Regions from separate parts of the Luteimonas sp. gir genome, predicted to be linked through region 1. Evidence: riboswitches for the same ligand, from Rfam matches in the RefSeq annotation. Region 1 holds a riboswitch; each other region holds the start of a gene.
What was found. Region 1 has a riboswitch for cobalamin ahead of WAF18_RS00565 (ribonucleoside-diphosphate reductase subunit alpha). Riboswitches for the same ligand answer to the same signal wherever they lie in the genome.
Positions count from the first base shown of each region.

Region 2: linked by a shared signal. The riboswitch ahead of btuB (TonB-dependent vitamin B12 receptor) and the one ahead of WAF18_RS00565 (ribonucleoside-diphosphate reductase subunit alpha) in region 1 are both predicted to bind cobalamin.
Region 3: linked by a shared signal. The riboswitch ahead of metE (5-methyltetrahydropteroyltriglutamate--homocysteine S-methyltransferase) and the one ahead of WAF18_RS00565 (ribonucleoside-diphosphate reductase subunit alpha) in region 1 are both predicted to bind cobalamin.

Region 1 covers NZ_JBBAXQ010000001.1:120,437-122,695, forward strand. Annotated here, with positions in the region: gene WAF18_RS00560 (LysR substrate-binding domain-containing protein) at 1-701, shown strand, start outside; cobalamin riboswitch at 839-1,046, shown strand; gene WAF18_RS00565 (ribonucleoside-diphosphate reductase subunit alpha) at 1,229-2,259, shown strand, end outside.
Region 2 covers NZ_JBBAXQ010000013.1:13,764-16,022, reverse strand. Annotated here, with positions in the region: gene bioD (dethiobiotin synthase) at 1-246, opposite strand, end outside; gene WAF18_RS14785 (GAF domain-containing protein) at 319-801, shown strand; gene WAF18_RS14780 (TfoX/Sxy family protein) at 798-1,154, shown strand; cobalamin riboswitch at 1,175-1,393, shown strand; gene btuB (TonB-dependent vitamin B12 receptor) at 1,525-2,259, shown strand, end outside.
Region 3 covers NZ_JBBAXQ010000001.1:544,263-546,521, forward strand. Annotated here, with positions in the region: gene WAF18_RS02455 (NAD(P)H-dependent oxidoreductase) at 1-337, shown strand, start outside; cobalamin riboswitch at 356-588, shown strand; gene metE (5-methyltetrahydropteroyltriglutamate--homocysteine S-methyltransferase) at 798-2,259, shown strand, end outside.

The DNA.
Region 1 (2,259 bases):
ACGCGCTGCCGCCGGCGCTGCAGGCACTCAAGCGCGACTGGCCCGAGGTCGCGGTGCATGTGGTGCCCGGCGGCGATGCCGAGTCGCTGCGGCTGCTGGCCGAACACCATGCCGACCTGGCGATCCTCAGCGGCACCGGCGCCCCGCCCGCGGGCCTGGTGGCGATTCCGCTCTACCGCTGGGGCCGGCGGGTGCTGGTACCGGCCGGTCATCCGCTGGCCGCGTTGCCGCGCCCGATCGGCCTGCGCGATCTGGTCGGCGTGCCGCTGGTGAGCTACGAATCGAGCCGGCAGCCCGCTTCGTCGCTGCAGCGCGCGTTCGCGGCCGCCGACCTGCGCGCCGAGCTCGCGGTGACCGCGCGCGATGGCGCACTGATCCGCACCTATGTGCACGCCGGCCTGGGGGTCGGGATCGTCGACGAGATGGGCGCCGACCTCGACGACGGCCTGGTCGCGCCGCCGGTCGAGGACGGCCTGCTGCCCGAATGCATCACCTGGGTGCTGCTGCGCCGCGACCGGGTCCTGCGCGATTTCGGCTTCGCGCTGGTCCAGGCACTGGCGCCGCACTACGCCGCGGTGGACCTGCGCCGGCTGCTCGATCACGACCAGCCGCTGCCGATTCCGGCCCCCGACTGGCGGCGCTGGTCGCGGGCGACGGCGACCGCCGGGGCGGCCCGAATGGCGGTCGCCGAGGCTGAATAGGCGTCTTGCAGGGTTGCCTGGCGCAGCCGGATCTGCATCGCCCCGCACCCGGCCGGCTGCTGAGACCGCGCGATTGCCGGCCTGACGCGGCTCCGCGCCTTCGCCCCACATTTAGCGTTGACGCTGCGGGGGGACCCCACTATCTTGGGCCCGTCGGTTCCGCGGCCCACAAAGCCTGTGGATGAAAAACGGGAAGCCGGTGACGCCCCACGCCAGTCCGGTGCTGCCCCCGCAGCGGTAATTGGGAACGTCCCCGCCCAGCACCGGAGCGATCCGGTACGCGGTGGGACCGAAGGCCTGCCTTCGCCCATGAGTCCGTACCCTGCCGACAGCCGCGCGAAAGCACGACGCGCGGTTCGCGGCTGTGGACGCTCTGCACAGGGGCGGGTCCGCGGCGCGGAACCCGACGGCACCGCCGTCGCCGTTTCGCGACGCACCCGTCGCAACCGAGCCGTCCGCAGCCACCGGACCCGACGCGGGCGGGCCGGGGCGTGCGCGAATGCACTGGACACCAAGAGAGAGGACGCATGACCAGCCACGACACCGTCTCGACCGCCCCTTCGACGCCCGCAGACGCGCCCCCGACCCCGATCGCCTCCCCCACCCCTGTGGCGCCGTCCGCCGTCGACGCCGACGACGTGGTGCCGCCGCCCCCGAGCGCTGCCATGCATACCGCAACTGCTGAAACCCCCGACGTCGACACCGACGTCTCCACCTGGATCACCAAGGAAGCCGGCAACCGCCGGATCCCGTACGACCGCGCGCGCCTGGAGCGCAGCATCGACCGCGTCCATGGCGAGTTCCCGCAGCTCGACATCACCGACTACAAGCGCAGCGTGTTCGGCTTCGTCGAGCGCAAGGACGCGGTCAACGCCGACGACCTGGTGGACCATCTGATCCGCGAGGCCGAGGCCCGCGTCGATGTCACCGCACCGGAGTGGGAGTTCTTCGCCGCCCGCCTGTACCTGCACCGCCTATACAAGCGCGCCAGCCGCAACCGCTTCTACGACGCCGAGCAGAAGTACGGCTCCTACGTCGGCCTGCAGGAGTCGCTGGCCGACCGCAACATCTATTCCAACGACATCCTGCGCGCCTATTCCAAGGAAGAGCTGCAGGAGGCCGGGCGCATGATCGAGCCCGAGCGCGACAAGCTGTTCGCCTACAACGGCCTGTACCTGCTGGCCACGCGCTATCTGGCCACCGACACCTCGCGCGCCGTGTTCGAGCTGCCGCAGGAACGCTGGCTGACGATTGCGCTGTACCTGATGCAGAACGAGACCCGCGGCGGCCGCGAGCGCCGCATGCAGCTCGTCGGCGAGGCCTACTGGGCGCTGTCGAACCTGTACATGACCGTCGCGACCCCGACGCTGCAGAACGCCGGCAAGGTCGGCGGCCAGCTGTCATCGTGCTTCATCGACACCGTCGACGACTCGCTGCAGGGCATCTACGACTCCAACACCGACATCGCCCGCGTCTCCAAGGGCGGCGGCGGCGTCGGCGCGTACCTGGGCTATGTGCGCTCCTCGGGCTCGGCGATCCGCGGCGTGCCCAATTCCTC
Region 2 (2,259 bases), on a different contig from region 1:
AGTCGCTTCGGGCAGTGCCACCGGGTTGACGTCGGCGTATGCCGGACGGGGCCGGCTGGCGGCCTGCAGCGCCAGCGCATCCTCATTGCGCCAGCCACCGTCCTGCCAATCGCAGCCGCTGGCGACCGGTTTCATCCCGACCGCGCGGCGACCATCGGCACGCAAGGCCTGCAGCAGCGCCACGCTGGCGTGGGTCTTGCCGATGCCGGTATCGGTCCCGGTGACCAGGCACGTGCGCGCGCTCATACCGGTGCGCCTATCGGGACGCCTGCGACGGCGCGGCCGGGCGGGTGCGACCCCGCTGCTACACTGCGCGACATGTTCACTTCCACACCTCTGAGCGGCAGCAAGGCCGACCAGTATGCCGCGCTCGCCGCGCAGGCCCGCGCCCTGCTGCACGGCGAATCCGATCCCATCGCCAATGCCGCGAACCTCTCGGCGCTGGTCTACCACGCCCTGCCGGACCTCAACTGGGTCGGCTTCTATTTCTACGATGGGGCCGAACTGGTCGTCGGGCCGTTCCAGGGCCTGCCGGCCTGTGTGCGCATTCCGCTCGACAAGGGCGTGTGCGGTGCCGCGGCGCGCACCCGGCAGACCCAGCGCATCGACGACGTGCATGCGTTTCCGGGCCACATCGCCTGCGATGCCGCGTCGCGATCGGAAGTCGTCGTGCCGCTGGTCGACGGCGACCGTCTGATTGGCGTCTTCGATCTCGACAGCCCGCTGCCGGCTCGGTTCGACGCCGACGATCAGGCCGGGCTCGAAGCGCTCGCACAGCTCTACGTCGAGCACGCGCGTTGAGCACGCCGAAGCTGCGCAACCTGGGACCGAGGTCGGCGGCGTGGCTGCGGCAGGTGGGGCTGCGCACGCGCGAGGATCTCGAGGCAGCGGGCGCGGTCGAGGCCTTCGTGCGCGTGCGACGGGCGGGCTTTCGGCCCAGCCTCAACCTGCTGTACTCGATCGAGGGCGCGCTGCTGGACTGCCACTGGCAGGAGGTCCCAGAGGCGCGTCGTCTGCAACTGGCCGAGGCCGCCGAAGCGGCGACCGCACAACTGCCCGACCCGCGCGCACGGACCGCGGCCGGCCCGGTCACCACGATCGTGCACGACGCGGCCGATCGCGACGACGCGATGCCAGGCGACACCGAGCGCTGAGCCGGCGAAACGCTGGCGTACAATCGCGCCTGCTTCGCGGTGACCCGGCCTGCCCGGGTTGAAACGGGAAGCCGGTGACGGGCGTCGCGAGGCGCCCCATTCCGGCACTGCCCCCGCAACGGTAAGCGTGTGCAAGCGTCGCTTCTCGCCACTGTGCCCTGTGCACGGGAAGGCGCGACGCCCGGGCCTGGAACGCCCACACGCAAGTCCGGAGACCGGCCTCGAAGTTCCACCTGATTGCGATGCGGCGGGCATTGCGACGACGTTCCGGGCGCCTCTGCGCCTGGACGGCGGTCCGTGCGCGCCCGTTCCCGCGATCTTCGCCCGCCCGCCCGCCGCGCGCTCGATGCGCGCGCGCAAGGAGACCGCAATGCCGTTCCGCACCCTGACCGTGGCGATCGCCACTGCCCTGCTCGCCCCGTCGGCGCTCGCCGCCCCCGGCGAACTCGACGCCGTGCTCGTCACCGCCAACCGGACCCAGACCGCGCTGGCCGACACCCTCGTGCCGGCACAGGTCATCGACCGCGAGGCCATCGAGCGCAGCCAGGCGCGCGACCTGCCCGAATTGCTGCGTGGCCGCGCCGGCATCCAGATCGGCAACAGCGGCGGCCCGGGCAAGCTGAGCTCGATCTTCCTGCGCGGCGCCGAATCCGACCATGTGCTGGTCCTCGTCGACGGCGTGCGTATCGGTAGCGCGACTGCCGGCATGCCGGCGATCCAGGACCTGCCGGTCGACCAGATCGAGCGCGTGGAGATCGTGCGCGGCCCGCGCTCGAGCCTCTACGGCTCGGAGGCGATCGGTGGCGTCATCCAGATCTTCACCCGCCGCCACGACGGCGCGATCTCGCCGCATGCACGGATCGGCGCCGGCAGCCACGGCCTGCGCGAAGCCAGCGCCGGCATCGGCGGCCGCAGCGGCCGGGGCTGGTTCGGCGTCGACGCGGCGTTCCAGCGCACCGACGGCATCGATGCCTGCCGCGGCTCGTCGGCCTTGCTCCAGGGGTGCTTCGTCGAAGAGCCCGACCGCGACGGCTACCGCAACCGCTCGTTGAACCTGCGCGCCGGCGTCCAGCTGACCGACGCGCTGCGCCTGGAAGGCCACGCG
Region 3 (2,259 bases), 420 kb from region 1:
CTTCGGTTTCGATCGCGCGCGCACCGGTGCGCCGTACTGGCCGATGCTGGCCGGTCAGGGCCGCCGCGCCGTGCTGCTGGGTGCGCGCGGCGATCACGACTACGACCCCGGTGGTCGCAACGCCGGCGACAACCTGGTCGAGCAGGGCGTGATGACGCCGCTGCGCTACATGGGCATCACCGACGTCGACCGGGTCGCGGTGGAATACGACGAGTTCGCCGATGCCCGGCTTGCGGCCTCGATCGCGCGCGCCGAGGCCGCGGTCGATGCGCTGGTCGATCGCCTGGCCGACGAGGCCGATGCGCGGGAGCGGGCCGCCGCGGCCACGCCCGCTTGACCGCCCGTGCAGCCGGGGCTACCGTGTCGCCGCCAAGGTTCATCTCTTCATGCGAATGAAGCGATGATTAAAAGGGAAGCCGGTGCGCCGCATGGCGGCAATTCCGGCGCTGCCCCGCAGCGGTAACTGGAAACGACCCCCGTCAACGCACTGGCGCCCGTCCGGGCCGGGAAGCGACGGGCAGTAGGCCCACCACCTCGCAGGTGGCCCGTCCATGAGCCCGAAGACCTGCCTTGGCCGTGCGCACCGACAGGCGCGCACGTACGACCTGGGGCCTCCGCGGGGAGGTGCACGGGCATCGCGCCGCGCTTGTCGCGGCCGGTCCCGCACGTCCGCACGCAGGCCCCGGTTCGCCCGAGGGGGCGAAGGTCGGCCGTGTGGCAGGCGGGCGCGCGCAGGCGCGGTGCACGCCATGCGGGCCCTTCGTTCCTCAATCCCACGCATTGAGGACGCATCCACCATGACCGGCATCACCAATCTCGGCTTTCCCCGCATCGGCCGCAAACGCGAGCTCAAGCGCGCCGTCGAACGTCACTGGCGCGGCGAGGCCGACGCCGCGCAGTTGCAGGCAGTGGCGCGCGAGCTGCGCCTGCGCCATTGGCGCCTGCAGCGCGAGGCCGGCGTCGCCACGCCACCGAGCAACGACTTCTCGCTCTACGACCAGGTGCTCGATGCCGCCTTCGGCGTCGACGCGATCCCCGAGCGCTACCGCGCGCTGGCCGATGCCGATCCGCTGGCCGGTTACTTCGCGCTCGCGCGGGGTCATCAACAGGACGGGGTCGACCTGCATGCGCTGGAGATGACCAAGTGGTTCGACACCAACTACCACTACCTGGTGCCCGAACTGCAGGCCGGCCAGCGCTTCGCGCTGCGCGACGACAAGCCGGTGCGCGAATATCTAGAAGCCAAGGCCGAGGGCATCGAGACCCGGCCGGTGCTGCTCGGGCCGGTCACGCTGTTGTGGCTGTCCAAGACCGTCGACGGCAGCGATCGCTTCGCGCTGCTCGATACGCTGCTGCCGGTGTACGCCGAGTTGCTGGCGCGGCTGCAGGTCGCCGGTGCGGCCTGGGTGCAGATCGACGAACCGGCGCTGGTGCTCGACCTCGACCCTGCGGTGCGTGCGGCCTACGGCCGGGCCTACGCCGCGCTCGCCCAGGGCGCGCGACCGAAGCTGCTGCTGGCGACCTACTTCGGGGCGCTGGACGACAACCTGCAGTTGGCCGCGTCCTTGCCAGTCGACGGCCTGCATGTCGATCTGGTGCGCGGGCGCGAACAACTCGATGCGGTGCTCGGCGCGCTGCCGGCCGGGCGCACGTTGTCGCTGGGGCTCGTCGACGGCCGCAACATCTGGCGCACGCGGCTGGACGATGCGCTGGTGCTGGCGCGCTATGCGATCAGCGCGCGCGGCGGCGATCCGGTGTGGCTGGCGCCGTCGTGTTCGTTGCTGCACGTGCCGGTCGACCTGGCGGACGAGACCGCGCTGGATGACGAGCTACGCAGCTGGCTGGCCTTCGCCCGGCAGAAACTCGACGAACTGCGCCTGCTGGCCGACGCCCTGGCCGACCCTGACGCCGCCGAGCCGGCACTGGCCCAGGCGCGCGACGCGATCGCCGCGCGGCGCGCCTCGCCCCGCGTCCAGCGGCCGGCGGTCGCCGCGCGGGTGGCCGCACTCGATGCGTCCGCGTCGCGTCGCGCGACGCCCTATGCCGCGCGTCGAGCCGCGCAGGATGCGTTGCGCCCGCTGCCGCTGTGGCCCACGACCACGATCGGCTCGTTCCCGCAGACGCTCGAGGTGCGGCAGGCGCGTGCGGCGCACAAGTCCGGCAAGCTGAGCCAGGCCGACTACGATGTGTTCATCGCCGACCAGATCGCGCACTGCGTGCGCGTGCAGGAAGACCTCGGGCTGGATGTGCTGGTGCACG